Regions from separate parts of the Lactobacillus sp. B3795 genome, predicted to be linked through region 3. Evidence: riboswitches for the same ligand, from Rfam matches in the RefSeq annotation. Region 3 holds a riboswitch; each other region holds the start of a gene.
The links. A riboswitch is a leader RNA that binds a small molecule or an ion and turns the genes downstream of it on or off. The one in region 3 is predicted to bind thiamine pyrophosphate.
Positions count from the first base shown of each region.

Region 1: linked by a shared signal. The riboswitch ahead of J3U50_RS05880 (acetylornithine deacetylase) and the one ahead of tenA (thiaminase II) in region 3 are both predicted to bind thiamine pyrophosphate.
Region 2: linked by a shared signal. The riboswitch ahead of J3U50_RS01000 (ECF transporter S component) and the one ahead of tenA (thiaminase II) in region 3 are both predicted to bind thiamine pyrophosphate.

Region 1 covers NZ_JAFNPE010000014.1:114,776-120,598, forward strand. Annotated here, with positions in the region: gene J3U50_RS05870 (hypothetical protein) at 1-576, opposite strand, end outside; gene cls (cardiolipin synthase) at 683-2,134, shown strand; TPP riboswitch at 2,225-2,320, shown strand; gene J3U50_RS05880 (acetylornithine deacetylase) at 2,411-3,691, shown strand; gene tenA (thiaminase II) at 3,694-4,365, shown strand; gene pyrE (orotate phosphoribosyltransferase) at 4,396-5,022, opposite strand; gene pyrF (orotidine-5'-phosphate decarboxylase) at 5,022-5,741, opposite strand.
Region 2 covers NZ_JAFNPE010000001.1:207,414-213,236, reverse strand. Annotated here, with positions in the region: gene J3U50_RS01015 (MFS transporter) at 1-1,017, opposite strand, end outside; gene J3U50_RS01010 (LVIS_2131 family protein) at 1,148-1,768, opposite strand; gene J3U50_RS01005 (D-alanyl-D-alanine carboxypeptidase family protein) at 1,857-2,867, opposite strand; TPP riboswitch at 3,017-3,111, shown strand; gene J3U50_RS01000 (ECF transporter S component) at 3,190-3,744, shown strand; gene J3U50_RS00995 (ATP-binding cassette domain-containing protein) at 3,760-5,172, shown strand; gene J3U50_RS00990 (energy-coupling factor transporter transmembrane protein EcfT) at 5,172-5,807, shown strand.
Region 3 covers NZ_JAFNPE010000014.1:742-6,564, forward strand. Annotated here, with positions in the region: gene J3U50_RS05365 (acetyl-CoA C-acetyltransferase) at 1-975, shown strand, start outside; gene J3U50_RS05370 (GNAT family N-acetyltransferase) at 1,105-1,638, shown strand; gene J3U50_RS05375 (hypothetical protein) at 1,653-1,844, shown strand; gene J3U50_RS05380 (L,D-transpeptidase) at 1,885-2,475, opposite strand; gene J3U50_RS05385 (SEC10/PgrA surface exclusion domain-containing protein) at 2,597-3,721, shown strand; TPP riboswitch at 3,825-3,917, shown strand; gene tenA (thiaminase II) at 4,012-4,719, shown strand; gene thiD (bifunctional hydroxymethylpyrimidine kinase/phosphomethylpyrimidine kinase) at 4,712-5,524, shown strand; gene thiE (thiamine phosphate synthase) at 5,511-5,823, shown strand, end outside.

The sequences.
Region 1 (5,823 bases), 110 kb from region 3:
GTTTTCTTCGCTGGCAACCACCACAGTTTGTAGGTAGTCATCGTCATCAAATAAATCGCTTAGGTATTCTTTAACCAACATGAAGTATTTGTTTTTATCGTTGTTTACAAGGACCGGAATTGGCTTGTTCACAAGGTTTAAGATACTAAAGTGACCGTTATCAACTCTTAGTAGCTTAAAGTCGTTATCGCGTAGGATTAAAACGCGGTAGTGAAGTTGGCTTTCGATTTCCTTGATTAGTTGCGCCACGTTCATGGTGTCATCGATTGAGATTTGGGTCTTAACAGGTTGGGTTAAGTCAAATGAATGGATGGCTTTAAAACTAACGTATAGTGCAACACCAGAACCGTTTCCGATATGTTTTGCGCGATCAAAGTTGAATCTTCTTAATTTTCTTTCGTATCTTGGCCAGATATTTTCGTCGTGTTTTTGAATGAATTCTTCTTTAACAGTTTCGATTAAATTTAAATAATCATTTTTGTTACTAATTTCGTTAAATGAAACAATTAGTGAGATGAATGGCCCTACTTCATAATCCAAAGTTAGGGTATTTCTAAGCTCGATTGTCGACGTCATAGTCTAACCTCCTTAGATTTATATGCTTATAGTATATCATGATGAGCTAAAAGCGAAATATATTGTGCTATAATTATGCTATATTAAGCTTAAAGGAGGGATAATTATGCTTTTAAACATCCTATATTCCATTGTTCTAATTAATGAAATTTTGGCATTGATTACAGTCTTTAGAGAAGAACGTGATATTGCCGCAACATGGGCATGGTTATTAGTGCTTTCATTCCTACCTGTGCTGGGATTTTTGATTTATGCATTCGTTGGAAGAAAACTACCTAAAAAACGTTTATTCCGTTTCCAATACAAAGACAATAAATTGATGTATGACATCCTAAAAGAACAAGGCAAGATACATAACAATCCGGAAAAAATCAGAGCTGATGAGGTCTCATACTCATACAGAACACTTGTTAAGCTGTTCAAAACCTCAGACGTTACTGACTTATCTAGAAGAAACCATGTTAAGGTCTTCACCGAAGGTAATCACTTATTTGATTGCATTATTTCCGACATTAAAAACGCTAAAAGTTCAATTAACATTGAATTTTATACCTTCTATGATGACAGAATCGGTCATCGCGTCTTAAAAGAGTTAATCAAAAAAGCTAAGGAAGGCGTTAAAGTCCACGTTATCTACGATAGTTGGGGTTCAATGGGAAACAAGCACCATTTCTTCGACCCATTGCGTGAAGCCGGTGGATTTGTAGAACCATTCCTACACACCCACTCAGCCGTAATGGACTTCCGTTTGAACTTTAGAGATCACAGAAAGATTGTGGTTATCGACGGTAAGTACGGATACATCGGTGGTTTTAACATCGGTGACCAATACCTAGGTCGTAAGAAGAAGTTTGGTAACTGGCGTGATACTCACTTGAGAATTGCTGGTTCAGCCGTTCATCATCTACAAGCCCAATTCATCTTGGACTGGAATGTTACAGACATGGACCACAAGATTGATGTTGAAGAAACTAAGGGCTTCTACTTCCCTAAGGTATACCAAGAAGGTTCTACCAATATCCAAGTGGTATCCAGTGGGCCTAACTCTGATTTACAACAAATCAAATTGGGGTACATCAAGATGATTCAAAACGCCAAGAACTACTGTTGGATTCAATCACCATACTTGATTCCAGACGATAGTGCCTTAGACGCCATCAGAACTGCTGCTATGTCAGGTGTTGATATTAGAATCATGGTGCCATGCATGCCCGATCATCCATTCGTATATCGTGCAACTCAATACTATGCAAAACAATTATCAAAATATGGTGTCAAAATTTACTTCTACGAAAATGGATTTATTCACGCCAAGACCGTCTTAGTCGATGGTAAAATCGCGTCAGTTGGTTCCGCCAACATGGACTTTAGAAGTTTCAAATTAAACTTCGAAATTAACGCGTTTATCTACGACGAAGGATTGGCTGAACAATTACATTCAATCTACGTTAACGACATCAGAAGCAGTAAATTAATGACTTATGCGGACTTTGAAAAACAATCACGTTGGTTGAAATTCAAACAAGTATTTAGTCGTTTATTCTCACCAATTCTATAAAATAATCGAAAAGATTCCAGATTACTGGAATCTTTTTTTAGTTTGCTTTCAAAATCTTTTTAAATTATACTTGTTATCAAGTTAATAAATTAACGTCACTAGGGGAGCTATGTAGCTGAGAATTAATTTGACCCTTTGAACTTGAATCTGGTTAGTACCAGCGAAAGGAAGTTGACTTGAAAATCGGTACATACATAACAAATGGACCAATTACAAGGGATTCTTCTATCGAAGAATCCCTTTTTTCTTGCGGTGACGAATAAGGAGATATTGTTCATGGAACAAGATATTGCAGCATTAGTTAATGAGATTGACAATCATCAAGAGGAGTTACTGGAAATTTTAAGTAAACTAGTTGCGTTTCCAACACCAGCACCACCTGGAAGAAATTCAGATGATGCGCAATCATACATAGTCGATTTTTTGAAATCAAATGGTTTTGACATCGATCAATGGGATTTATACAAACACGATTCTATTGTTGTCGGTACCAAGAATAGTGTTGAAAGTAGCCAATACCATAGTCTAATTTTAAACGGTCATATGGACGTCGCCTCCATCCAAGAAGACGAAAAGTGGCAAACTAATCCGTTTGAAATGGTAGTCAAACAAGGCAAGGCATTCGGTCGTGGTGTTGCGGATATGAAGGGTGCTATCGCTGCCATGTTAATGGCGATTAAGGTGTTAAACGACGCCAATGTTTCCTTACCGGGTGAATTGAAGTTTGAATCAGTCATCGGTGAAGAAAGTGGTGAGGCTGGAACTTGGGATGCGATTAAGCATGGCCACAAGGCCGATTTTGCGATTGTCGGGGACATCAGTGATTTCCATATTCAAGGTCAAGGCGGGGTCATCACAGGTTGGATTACGGTCAAAAGTGACCAAACTTTCCACGATGCTACCAGACGCCAAATGATGAATGCCGGCGGCCACTTGAAGGGTGCCAGTGCCATCGAAAAGATGACTAAAATTATTACCGGATTAAATGAATTGGAACGCGATTGGGCAGTTAACAAGAGCTACCCTGGCGTTGCGCCTGGGTCAGATACCATCAATCCGGCCGTCATCGAGGGTGGTAGAAACGCCGCCTTTATCGCCGATGAATGTCGTTTATGGGTGACCGTTCACTTCTATCCAAACGAAGATTACCAAGAAGTAATCAAAGAGGTGGAGGACCATCTACACCGCGTCGCACAGGCTGATGTCTGGTTAAAAGACCACATGCCAATCTATAAGTGGGGCGGAAAATCAATGGTCGAAGATCGTGGCGAAATTTTCCCCGCACTTGATTTAGATACGAAATCAAAACCGGTTTCCATTCTAAAAAATGCGCACCAAGTTGTTGTGAATGAAGCACCAATTGTCGATGTTTCACCAAGTGTTACCGATGGGGGATGGTTCGGCCACGCCAATATTCCAGCTGCCATTTACGGCCCCGGAACTATCGACGAAGCCCACTCCGTCGATGAATCCGTTGAGATTTCCGACCTCGTTAAATACACCAAGGTGTTAGTTCAATTCATGTATGAATGGCTAAACACCAAAAAGGAGGTGTAGTGATGAAGTTCAGTCAACGTTTAGTAACCGAACTTAAACCAATCTGGGAGGCGAACCATCACCATCCATTCGTTCAAGAATTGGCTGATGGCACTCTTGATATTGAAAAATTTAAGTTCTACATGGTTCAAGATTACGTTTACCTAATCGACTACGCCAAACTATTTGCGCTGGGTGCGATTAAAGCGACCGACCTAGCCGTTGAGGGCAAGTTTGCCGAGTTATTGAGTGAAACATTGAATACCGAAATGGGTTTGCATCGTAGTTACGCCAAGGAATTTGGCATTGAAGAAGCCGAACTAGAAAACGCTAATCCCACTCCGGTGACTCTAAGCTACACCAATTATATGCTTTCCGTTGGCCAAAGTGGCGGGGTGGATAAGGTCCTAGTGGCCTTGCTGCCATGCATGTGGAGCTACAATCAAATCGGTCATTTATTAAAAGATACCCCGGGAGCCAAACATCCGCTCTACGCCAATTGGGTAGCGATTTACAGCGATGATGAGTACACCGACTTAACCAACTGGACAATCGATTTATTGGATCAAATTACTGCTGGAAAATCTGAAGAAGAGCTCAAGGAATTAACCGAAATTTTCAAAAATACCACCAGGTATGAATATCTATTTTGGGACATGGCTTATAACCATCAAGATTGGCCCAAAATCAAATAAAAAAATCCCACATTTTGTGGGATTTTTTGTTTACATCCAGTTCCATGGATCGTCACGCCACTTACGGAGCACGACTAATTCATCGTCTGAAATACTGTTTTCTTCTTTGGCTTGTTCGATGATTGTGGAGTAGTTGGTTAGTGTATCAAATTCAATACCCGCTTCCTTGAAGTTCTTAGTGCTGTCAGGAAGTTCGTATGAGAAGATGGCCACGACACCAATCACGTTGTATCCTTCATTCTTAAGTGCTTGCGCAGCGTTTAAAACACTCTTTCCAGTAGAAAGTAGGTCATCAATTAAAACGATTGGGGCGTTTTCGTCGATGCTTCCTTCCATTTGCTTACCCCGACCGTGATCCTTTGGCTTTGAACGCACATAAATCATTGGAAGGTCCATCTTGTCGGCAACGATGGCGGCATGTGGGATTCCGGCGGTTGCGACACCACCGATTACTTTTGCTTCGGGAAACTTGTTGCGGATTAATTCGGCTAAACCGTCTGCGATGTGGGTACGAACTTCTGGGAAACTAATGGTGATTCTGTTGTCGGTGTAAATTGGCGCCTTGATACCTGATGCCCAAGTAAATGGTTCGTTGGGTGATAGGGTGACTGCGTTAATTTTTAAAAGGTCTGAAGCGATTAATTGGTTAGTATTCATTATTTGATTCCTCCATTAACTGCGTTGTAGATGTCTTTATATGTTTGTACCGGATTGTCTGATTGAGTGATGCTTCTACCCACGACGATTCCGCTAGTGTTTAATTCAAAAGCCTTTGTTGGTGTCACGACTCTCTTTTGGTCGTCGACACTGTTGCTGGGAAGGCGAATTCCTGGATTGATGCACTTGAATTCATCGGAAACCGCTTGATGAATCAGGTTGTTTTCTAGTGCAGAAGAGATGACACCGTCGGCACCGCTTTGACTGGCCATTTTAGCCAAGTGTGATACCGATTCGGCCATTGAAACGGGGACTAATTCTTCATCATGGAGTTGTTCTTCTGATGTTGAGGTTAGTTGCGTCACTGCAAGTAATTGTGGAGCGTCGACACCTGCTTGATTGGCACCTTCGTCTAGTCCACGTCTGGCAGCCTTAATCATTTCGCTTCCACCTAATGAATGAACGGTGGTGAATTGAACATCCAATTGGCCGATTTGTTTGGCAGCTTGTTGTACGGTGTGTGGAATATCGTGTAGTTTTAAATCCAAAAAGACGTCGATATTTTGATCGCGAAGAGCTCTAATGATACTTGCTCCTTCGCGGTAGAATAGTTCCATACCGACCTTTACCGCCAATGGTTTGACGTCTTTAAACGGATCTAAAAATTTTAAAGCAGTGGGTGCATCGACAAAATCTAGTGCAATGAATACTGGTTTCATACGTTTCCCTCCAACAAAAAAGTCGTATAGCCTCAGAGACTATACGACAAATTAGGGTCCATTTATTCCGTTCGTCGATTTA
Region 2 (5,823 bases), on a different contig from region 3:
TCCAGATCCGGAAAGAATTGGCTTCTTGGCACCTAGTTTATCAAGCAATGCACCGGATAACGGTGAAATAATTGCGCCCAAAATGGCACCTGGTAGCAGGATTAAACCAGCGACACTAGATGAACTATGGTTAATGATTTGCACGTAGTTTGGTACTATGAAAGCAAGGCCCAAGATAATTAATTGGTTAATGAAGAATGCTAATAAATACTTAGAATAAGCACCATTCTTCAAGATATTAACGTTTAATAATGGTTGGTGTTTTCTTGATTGGGTTATGATGAAGATCACCAAAGAGATGATACCAATCAAGATTGGCAATATTGTGTTCACACTAATAACGTCTGCAGTACTGATGTTGCTAATTCCGATAATCAAACCGAAGAATGTAATCACTACTAGAAGGAATCCACCGTAGTCAAAACGATTTTTGTATAAATCGCCCTGATTAATCTTAGGAATTGAATAAATTCCCAATGCCAAAGCAATCAATAGTACTGGAATTAAGAAAATAAAAATATAACGCCATCCCAGCGTATTTACGATAACTCCTCCAAAGGTTGGTCCGATGGCAGAGGCAGCCGCTGTGATTAACGATCCTACTCCCATCATAAATCCTAGTCGACTTATAGGGACGTTATCCAAAATGATGTTAAACATCAAAGGTAACGCAATCCCGGTTCCAATTCCTTGGATGATTCGACCTAACAATATAAACGCAAACGATGGTGCGGTGGCATCAACAATTAAACCAATCAAAAACATAATCCCGGAAAATACAAATAGTGATTTAACGGTATAACGTTCCTTTAAAAACTTAGAGATTGGAATAACACTTGATAGGACCAGTAGATAACTAGTTGTTATCCATTGAACCACATTCAAACCAATGTGGAACTCATTAATCAAGGTTGGGAATGTGATGTTCATGGAAGTCTCAACTGTGACCCCACCAAACGTCATCACACCAACGGCTAAAATCGATAATAATACACTTCTAGAAATTCTATCTTTCATTAAATAATCATTATATTTCTTCTCCTATAAAATTTGTATAAATGATAACGATTAAAAAGTATAATAGAAAAATTATAAAAAAGCAAACTTAAGACAAAAAAAAGCCCTGGTTGAAATCCAGCGGCTTTTTTTATTTTTCGTTATAAATAAATGAATTATCCGGAATTCGGATTAGAGTATAACTCTTGAACTTACGTCTTGCATGTAATCCGATTCCATTCCAAAAACTGTCTTTATACGTAACGGTTACGTCGGCAACCCACGCTCTTTGGTATTTCTTGTCTAGCGTCTTAGCTTCATTGTCATTCCATCTAACCGCTGACTTTTGAACATTAATTTCACTATTAGTACCAACTAGCACGCTTGATGCAGAACTTGATACTGATAGACGTTGTCCATTAACCAAATATGAGTAAGACTGATTCAAAGATGAATTATTCCCACTTTTGACCTTCACATAGTAAGAGCTGTTACCATTGGTATCCAAAATTAATGGCTTGAAGTCACGTGTTGTGACAACGTTTGATCCATTAACGTTTGGATAGAATGTCTCAAAAGACATAAATCCAATCCCAGCAAATAAAATGACGATTTGTAAAACCGTCTTTAAATGGTGAGTTAATGAAAAGTCGTAGTGCCCATTTATGATTAGCCTACTTCTTCTTACCCCGATGTTATGAATAATAAAAATTGCATAAATAACTAAAACTATCCAAAGAAGTAGGCCAACTATATTCCAGGCCGATTCCATAAATCTTCTCCTTTATACTAGTAATCAAAGATACTTTACTATTCTACACTATTTTCAGAAAAATACAAAATTCTTATGCTAACTATTATTATTTCAATGCTGAATCGTGGTTGTTAACCAATTTAATCAACTTGGCAGTGTCGGAAAATTCGGCATAGTCGTTAACCACAACGGTGATTACTCGATCTTTGCCAGGTTGTTGAGCAGTCGCAACTAGACATAGTCCAGCGGCAACAGTATAACCGGTCTTTAATCCATCGACGTGTAAACTCTCATCATAGAAAGGTCGACCGGGTAGTAAACTATTTTCATTGAATAAAGTTTGACCGTCAACTTTTTCATACACTTGTTTGGCATCATCGATTGCCTTTGGATAAATTGATAGGACGTGGTCGGCAATGACTGCAATACTCTTGGCTGAAATCATATTGGCGTCGTCCTTGCCACCGACTTGAGCGTAACCAAATTTTGCTAGATCGCTATTTTCAAGTCCTGATGATGACACAAAGGTAGCGTCTAGATGCCATGCCTTGGCTTGTTCATTCATCATCTTGATGAACTTCACATTAGATCCTGCCACCCATTGTCCCAATGCGATTGCCGCATTGTTGGATGATTGGACTAACGCAGCCTTATAAAGGTCTCGGACTGTGTATTTATGACCGTCTTTGAACTTAAATCCACCTAGTTCAACGTCGTCACCCAGTTTCTTTAGTCCCTTGTTACTGGTGTCGACAACTTGATTCCAGCCGTTGGTCTTTTCGGCCTTTTGAATCGCTAGGTATAATGTCATCAGTTTGGCTAATGATGCCACCTTAATCTTCTTGTCCCCGTTTTGTGAATAAACCACCTTATTCTTGGTAGCATCCAATGCCACAGCAGCACTCGCGTTCTTTACTTTATCCTGTGACACCTTAATTAAGTCGGTCTTATATGCTTGTGGATCTTGTTGGTAGTCTGGTTGATAACCATGTTTTGCATTTGTTATTTTGGTGTATTCTTCGCGAATAAATGAGAATGGATTATTAAATTGTTCGTATGCCCCTAATCCAATCGCCGCGACGAATATTATTGTTAGTCTTTTTACTGATTTCTTCATTCATTTTTACTTCCATTTATCATAATTTTACTATCTAAAGTTACCACGAAATCGCCGTTACGACAAGGTATCCAGATTTTTAAAAATGTTAATGAAAATATAAGCATTGCATTTAAATTTAATAAATAGTATAGTTAATTTAAATTGATAATTAATGTTTGGGGTGCCGGAATTCGGCTGAGATTCATACCCATAGTACCTGATTCAGGATAATCCCTGCGAAGGAAAACAACCCTTTTATTTTTTAATGCTTTACAAATTATAAAAATAAATTGGACTCCAAACACGTGTTGTTTGGGGTCCTTTTTTTCTGGAGGAAACTATGAAAAACACATGGTCACTTAGAAACATCATTTTACTTACATTAATCTCAATTATCTGTGGAATTATCTTTTTCGCCACAGGTTTTCTATACAACGCAGTAAGTCTTGCACTTACTCCTTATGGTCTAGCACCTCTTGCTAACGATCTACTACTTGGTCTTTGGGTAATGGCAGCTCCACTTGCTGGTTTTATCTTCAAACGTCCTGGTGCTCCATTCTTAGCTGAGGTCATCGGTGCCATCGTTGAAATGTTCTTAGGTGGACAATGGGGTGTCGAAACTATCATTGTTGGTATCGAACAAGGTATCGCAACTGAATTAGGTTTCGCTGCTACTAAATACAAGCACTTCGACTGGTTAGGTGTATTCGCTACTACCATCTCAACTACTGTCATCACATTTATCTATGACTGGTTCAAGAGTGGTTACAACGCATATGCTATCCACATGCTTATCATCTTATTCATCGTAAGATTCATTTCAATCTTCATCTTCGGTGGTGTGTTATCAAAACTAATCGCCAACATGTTGGAAAAGAGTCACGTTATCAAATAATAGGAGTGTCAATTTTTGAATAACTTATCAATTAACAATTTGACATACCAATATACTGGTACTTCGAAGCCGACTTTTAAAGGGGTTAGCCTGGCTTTCGAATCTAATCAAATGGCATTGATATACAGTCCTTCGGGTTCTGGTAAATCAACGCTTTTGAAAACAATCGCAGGATTTTATCCACAATATAACGACGGTACAATCGACGGCGTTATCAATTTTAATCACCAAGATATCTTGGAATTTTCAGAATGGGAATTGCGCGAAACTATTTCCATGATGTTCCAAGATCCAATGCAACAATTTTGTATGGCTACCGTAGAGGATGAATTTATCTTCACCCTAGAAAATCTTCAGATTGAACCTGATAAAATGGATCAAGTCATCGAAGATGCCCTTTCTTTCACTCATACCAATGACTTAAGAAAGCGCGAATTCAAAACTCTTTCCGGTGGTGAAAAACAAAAGGTTGCGCTAAGTATCATCGTAGCAATTAACGCTCCTGTTATTCTATTGGATGAACCATTTGCCAATGTCGATATCAAGTCTCGTCTGGAACTGATTAGTCTATTGAGCCAGCTAAAGGAATCAGGCAAGATTGTCATCGGTATCGATCATGATCTTATGGGCTACAAAAATCAAATCGACCAGTTAATCGGTTTTGATGAAGACAACACAACGTTTAAACCTTTAGATGATGCGGCAGTCAAAGAATTGTTCAATCAATTCAACGATTCCACAAATCGTCCACTATCAAACGAAGTTGTTGGAGAACCCATCGTTAACTGTTTTGATTTATCAATTGCCAACTACGACATGCAATTAATCAATCATTTAGATTTAGACTTGATGAAGCAAAAGACTACTTTAATTACCGGTCCCAATGGATGTGGTAAATCAAGTCTGTTTAAAACATTTATCAAGCAACATGATTTTGATGGAGAAATTAACTTCGACCACAAATCAATTCGCCAAATTCGTTTAAACAAGTACTTACAAAGCGTTGGAATGATTTTCCAAGAATCAACCAAGCAATTCATTAAAATCACCGTCGAAGACGAACTAGAACTATCCAAGAAGAATGCATTCAACAATTGGTTGGACGAAGCCCAAATCGCTGAATACACTCAAAAGCTTGGTCTAGATGAGCTATCCGATCGTGTCATCTACTCTTTAAGTGATGGCCAAAAAAAACGACTACAAATCCTAAGCATGGTCATGATGGGACACTCACTTCTTCTTCTGGACGAACCTTTTAATGGTATCAACATTGAATATGTTGCCGTGGTTGTTGATTTATTGAATCATGCAAAAGCTAAGGGACAAACCCAACTACTGATTTCTCACCAAACTCATGGTCTAGAGAACTTAGTTGATTACCATTTAGCATTTGATGATCACAAACTAACTTATCAGGAGGCCTTTTAATGAATCCCGTATTAAAACTACTGATGATGTTAGTGATTGCATTGGAGATTTCATTTACAACATCAGTTAGACTAAACCTAGTTATTTTCATTGTTAGTCTAATCTATCTAATATTCTTCGCTTCAGTTAAGCGAATTCTATACTTATTATTAGTTACCCTAATTCCTGCGGCCGGAATCTATTTCGCCCAAAAGATGAATGGTGACTATCAATACGGTATCTTATTGGTGACTCGTCTATACGCGTTTGTCACTCTAGGTGGAACTTACACTTGTAAGACCTCCATCGAGGATTTGGCTGGTAGTCTGGAACAAAACTTTCACGTGCCCAGCAAGTTTGCCTACGGAGTCATGGGTGCCTTTAACTTGATTGAAACCATCAAACAAGAGATTGTCGACATCAAGTTAGCTGCTAAAATGAGAAACGTCCACCTATCGTATGTTTCTCCAACCCTTTACTTCAAGTCAATCCTTGCTGCCATGAACTGGTCCACCCTACTTGCTCAGGGAATGAATTCACATTTATTCGTTGAAGGCAACAGTCGAACCCATTTCAAAAAGATCACAATCAAAGCAACAGATTATCTAATCTTTGTGGTTGTGGTTGTCGCTATCCAAATTATCCTAATTTTTTAGACTTTATTTTTCTACT
Region 3 (5,823 bases):
ATCGAAATCAATTCAAACATCCCCTACTGTAGTACTGCCAATACAGTTAACCAAGTATGCGGTTCAGGACTAAAGGCTGTCCGCAATGCCCAAGCTGCCATTGTGATGGGTGACGCCGATGTCGTTATCGCCGGTGGAGTGGAAAGTATGTCCAATGCACCATTTTTAAACATGGACGTTAGATCCGGCCACAAGTTTGGTAACGTTACTTTGATTGATTCATTAAACAATGATGCTTTAATGGATGCTTTTAACAAACAACCAATGGGAGTTACCGCAGAAAACGTTGCCGAAAAGTTCAACGTTTCAAGAGAAGAGCAAGACGAATTTGCCTACCAATCTCATATGAAGGCTGCCAAAGCATTTGATAATGGATACTTTGACAAAGAGCTAGTCCCAATTGAAATTAAAAACAGAAAATCTTCTTATATTATGAAGGAAGATGAAAACATTCGTCGTGATACTTCTATTGAAGTCCTTAACAAACTACGTCCTGCCTTCAAGGAAGACGGAACTGTTACTGCCGGAAACGCTGCAAGTCTAAACGACGGTGCATCTGCTTTGGTACTAATGAGTGAATCAGCCGCTAAGCGTTTGAATGTTAAACCATTAGCGGTCATCGATGGCTATGCCGAAGCTGGATGTGATCCTGACTACATGGGATACGCTCCTTACGACGCTACTAAGTCATTGTTTGATAAACTAGATATCACTATGGATGATATCGACCTAGTCGAACTAAATGAAGCATTCGCTGCTCAAGTCCTAGCGGTTGCTCATGACTACAATATCGATATGGACAAACTAAACATCTCCGGTGGTGCCATCTCAATGGGACACCCTCTAGGTGATTCCGGTGCTCGTATTGTCGGTTCATTAATCTACAACCTACAACGCACCAACCAAAAAAGCGGTCTAGCTACCATCTGTATCGGTGGTGGTATGGGAATGGCCATGAAAATCACACTATTATAGATAATTCTAATTAGTTTACTAAAAGTGTCATTGTAGTATGCTATGAATAGGCTTAATTTACAAACGTTGCAAAATGCAACGTTTTTCTATATACTTTTTACTTATAATTTTCATAAAGGAAGTGTAAAAATGCCCGCAACATACTTAAAGAAATCAACTGAAGAAGATTTACCAGCAATCCTGGACATCATTCACTCAGCAATCAAGTACCTACACGAACAAGGAATTGACCAATGGCAACATGGTTATCCAGCTGACGAAGATTTAGTTAAAGACGTTAAAGATGGAATCAACTACGTGTTAATCACTGACGGCCAAGTCGCCGGAACTGCGACAATTCATCAAGGAATTGATCCAAACTACCTAAACATTGAAGAAGGCGATTGGGTTAACGGTTCTGAAGCTCACTACGCAGCGATTCACAGAGTTGCCATCTCAAATGAGTTCCGTGGACAACATCTATCTGAAAAACTGGTTAGTAGCTTAATCACCGTTTCACGTGTATTAGGTTACAAGGATATCAGAATCGACACTCATCCTGAAAACAAAGGTATGCAACACGTTATCACTTCTAACGGTTTTGAAAAACGCGGAATCATCCATATGCGCGAAAATGGTCATCCATGGACTGCTAGATTTGCATACCAACTATTAACTAAATAATAGAAGGTGCTCACATGCTAGCAGACGACCTATCAGTTCAAATTAAACTGATCATTATGTATGCGATTGGTGTCTTAGCCCTATTGACTTTGCTATTTTTCTTATACCGCAAGCACCAATCATTCAAAAATAAATATGTAGCAACCATCCTAGGAATTACCATCGTCATGGTATTAATCCTAATCGATGTCAGCACATTGCATTAAAAAAAGACGTTCATTATGAACGTCTTTTTGTTTGTTTTAATTAGTGAATAACAACCTTAGTGCCAGTTGGTACTGAGCTGTTAATCCATTTAGCATCTGGGATTGATAAACGAACGCAACCATGTGAGTTGGCAACCTTACCTAATTCATGGGCATCCTTCATTAGGTACTTACCATCCTTATTTACGGGAACGGAATGGAATAGGTAGATTCCGTGATCCTTGAATGAAGTCCAGTAGTTAGCACCTTCCTTTGATGAAGCGTTGTAGAAGTGACTTCCACGTTCTTTTTGAATGTGGAATGTACCACGTGGGGTACCGTCGTCATTTCCAGTTGAGCATAGCATGGTGTATAAGACCTTGCCCGCCTTGTTTTTAACGTAGACACGTTGTTTCTTAATTGAAACATCTAGCCAGTTCTTATTTGATAGTTTCATATTTGGGTAAGCCTTCTTTTCAGATGAGTGCTTCCAAGCATTCTTTGAAGGTCTTACTGAAGCTTGTGCCGATACATTGGTAGTAGTGTTCTTGTTCGCAGTCGATTTTGAGGTAGATTGGCCGCAAGCTGTTAATCCTAATGCCACAATGACGGCAGTAATAATCATTGCAAATGCACGTTTAAATTTAGTCATTAAATATCTCCCCTTGTCTTTGACTTAATTAAAACACAAAGTGAAAATCAATTCCATTATTAAAAACATTTGGTATAGTTATATTTATAAAAAGATTCGTACAAAATAAGGAGATATCGTTATGCGAAAACTAAAAGCATTTTCACTACTATTAATCGTTCTGACTGTCATGTTGTTTGCCGGAAGCATCAGTGAAACCCACCTCACCGCTAATGCCCAAACTACCAAGCAAACTCATCACAAGAAAAAGCCTGCCAAAAAAGCGAAAAAGGCCAAGAAAACTTCTAAGGCTAAACACAAAAAGACCACTAAGAAGAAAAAGGCCGTAAAGAAACACGCCAAGAAGACTACCAAAGCCAAGAAGAAGCAACCAAAGAAGAGCAAAAAGGCTACCAAAGTTAGAAAAAAGGTAGATTCTAAGAAGAAAGTCATGCCAAAGGCGCCTAAAAAAGTAGTCAAGAAAGACACCGCAGCCAAAAAGGTGATTGTTAGCACCACTGCACCAATCGCTACCGACACCAATAAAACTACTGATTCAAATTACTATCAATCAGTAGATGGTTTTAACTATCCTTCAGATGATCATGCCACTCCTAATGCATCAGACACACTAAACATCCCTGCCGGATACCTATTTAGTTTCGATACTAACACCAAGAAGATGGTCCAAGGCACAGCTTCAGATGGCTCAATTGAGCAAAGTCGTCAAATTAACACATTCCACCCAAGCACCGAAGACATTAACACCACGGTCAACATCAATAACATTAGTACTGACCAACAACGTCAACTATCACAATACGCTGCTAACCTTGTTAATGATTTAAGACACAAGCTAGCTAACAACTACCCATACACCCAAGATCTAACAGTTACCGATCGTGCATTAAAGGCATCTACCGATGTTGCCATCGGCTACAACAACGATAACTGGGACTTCACTAAAAAGGGTGGTCACGATGTTTCAGTCCTAAACGACGTCTTCGCCGCTAACAACTTCACTGCCTACGGTGAAAACATCGCCGGTTCCCTACTAACTAGCTCATACATTAACGGACCCGTTACTATGGCTAACGTTAAGGAAAGCATCTACGGTGCCATCTGTGCCATGATGTTTGATGATGCATCTTCTGATTGGGGCCACGCTGCCAACTTCCTAGGAATTGGTTTCGATAGTTCTGCTAAACAAGAATTCGGAGTCTCAATCGATAAGATGGGCCAAATTCACTTCGAAATTTACCAATAAAAAATAAAAAGGCGCTATGACGGCGTCTTTTTTATTTGGCAAAATTATCATGTTTACAAATAGTTCAAAACAGATATACTTATACATGAATTAAATATAAAAATGCTGTCCACTGGGGTGCCGTTTTTCGGCTGAGATTACACCCATTGAACCTGATCTAGTTAACACTAGCGAAGGAAGTCAGGCGCACTCCAAGTAAAGAATTAGACTTAGTCTATCCAAGTGTACCCTTCCACCTTCGTGTGGGAGGGTATTTTTTATTTACGGCAGCAAACTGGAGGTATTGTTTCATGTTTTCACATCAACTAGTCAAGGAAGCTAACCCGATTTTGGAAGCAATCTTTGACCACCCGTTTGTTAAAGGTATCGGTGACGGTCACGTCGACGATGCAGCACTAAAATTTTATGTTCAACAAGATTTTCAATACTTATCTGAGTTCATCAAAATTTACGCTAGTATCATCCCCATCCTAAAGGACAGAGAGGACATGCGATTCTTCGCTGAAAATATCGATTTTATTCTAAACAGTGAAATCCACCCTCACCACGTCTTTTGCGATATTGCTAACGTTACATACGAAAGTTTTCAACACGCTACCCCAAGCCCTAAGGCTTACCTATACCAATCACATATGTATCGTGCCGTTAGAACTGGTAGTCTAGCCAACATCATCTGTGCCTTACTACCATGTCCATGGACATACAATGAAATTGCCAAGCAGCTAACTGCCACGGGTAAAAACACCGCTGACAATCCATTCAAGAGTTGGATCGATTTCTACCTAACCGATGATGAAGACGCAGACGGTGGATTAACTCAAAAACTCTTCAAGATGCTAAACGAACTATCAAAGGACATGTCTCAAGAAGAAATCAACGAGGCCAAGGGATTCTTCCTAAAGAGTACCGAATTAGAATGGGAATTCTGGGAACAAGCCTTCTACCAACAAGACTGGCGCTTTGCCGACATTATTCATGGAGGTAGTCATCATGAATAGTAAAAAAGTCCCTGAAACATTAACGATTGCCGGTTCAGATTCCGGTGGTGGTGCCGGTATGCAAGCCGACATCAAGACGATGCAAGAACACCACGTCTTTGCTACCAACGTCGTAGTTGGTTTGACCGCCCAAAACACATTGGGTGTGCAGTCCGTCCTACCTACACCCGTGGAAATGATCAACGCCCAGTTTGATTCACTATACGATGATTTCGACATCAAGGCTGCCAAAACCGGTGCTTTATTTGACCAAGAACGCGTCGAAGCGGTCGTCGCAAACATCAAAAAACACAACATTCACCCCATTGTCGTCGACCCAGTCATGGTTGCCAAGGGTGGTGCTAGGTTACTGGATGATTCCGGTATCGAAGCCATCATCAACAAACTAATGCCAATCGCCGACATCGTGACCCCCAACCTCCCAGAAGCTGAGGTTATATATGGTCAAAAGATTGAAACCAACGATGATGTAATTGCAGCTGCTGCACACATTCAACAACTAGGTGCCAAGAACGTCATCATCAAGGGTGGTCACCAACAAGGTGATACCTTAACCGATTACGTCCTACTAGAAAGCGGAATTAGTTTTACCATCGAAAGTAAAAAGTATGACACCGTCAGAAAACACGGCACTGGTGACACCCTATCATCCGCAATTGTCGCTAACCTAGCTAAGGGCGCATCCATCAAGGAAGCCATCATTGAAGGAAAACATTACATTGATACCATCCTACAATCAGAAATCATTGTCGGACATGGTCATGGACCACTAAATCACTGGGGGGCTGAAGATGAAATTCGCTAAAGAACAACTAGCCGTCTACTTCATTGCGGGTAGTCAAAACGTTGGCGGCGACGTCGATAAACTAATCCAAATCGTAGAGGATGCATGTAAGAACGGCATCACTATGTTTCAATACCGTGAAAAGGACCGTTCTATACTAACCGATGCGGAAAAACTACAGGTGGCGATTCAACTAAAGGAAATCACCGCCAAGTACAACGTGCCTTACATCATCGACGACGATATCGATTTAATGAAGGAAATTAATGCCGATGGAATCCACGTCGGCCAAGACGACACCAAGATTGAACGCGTGATTG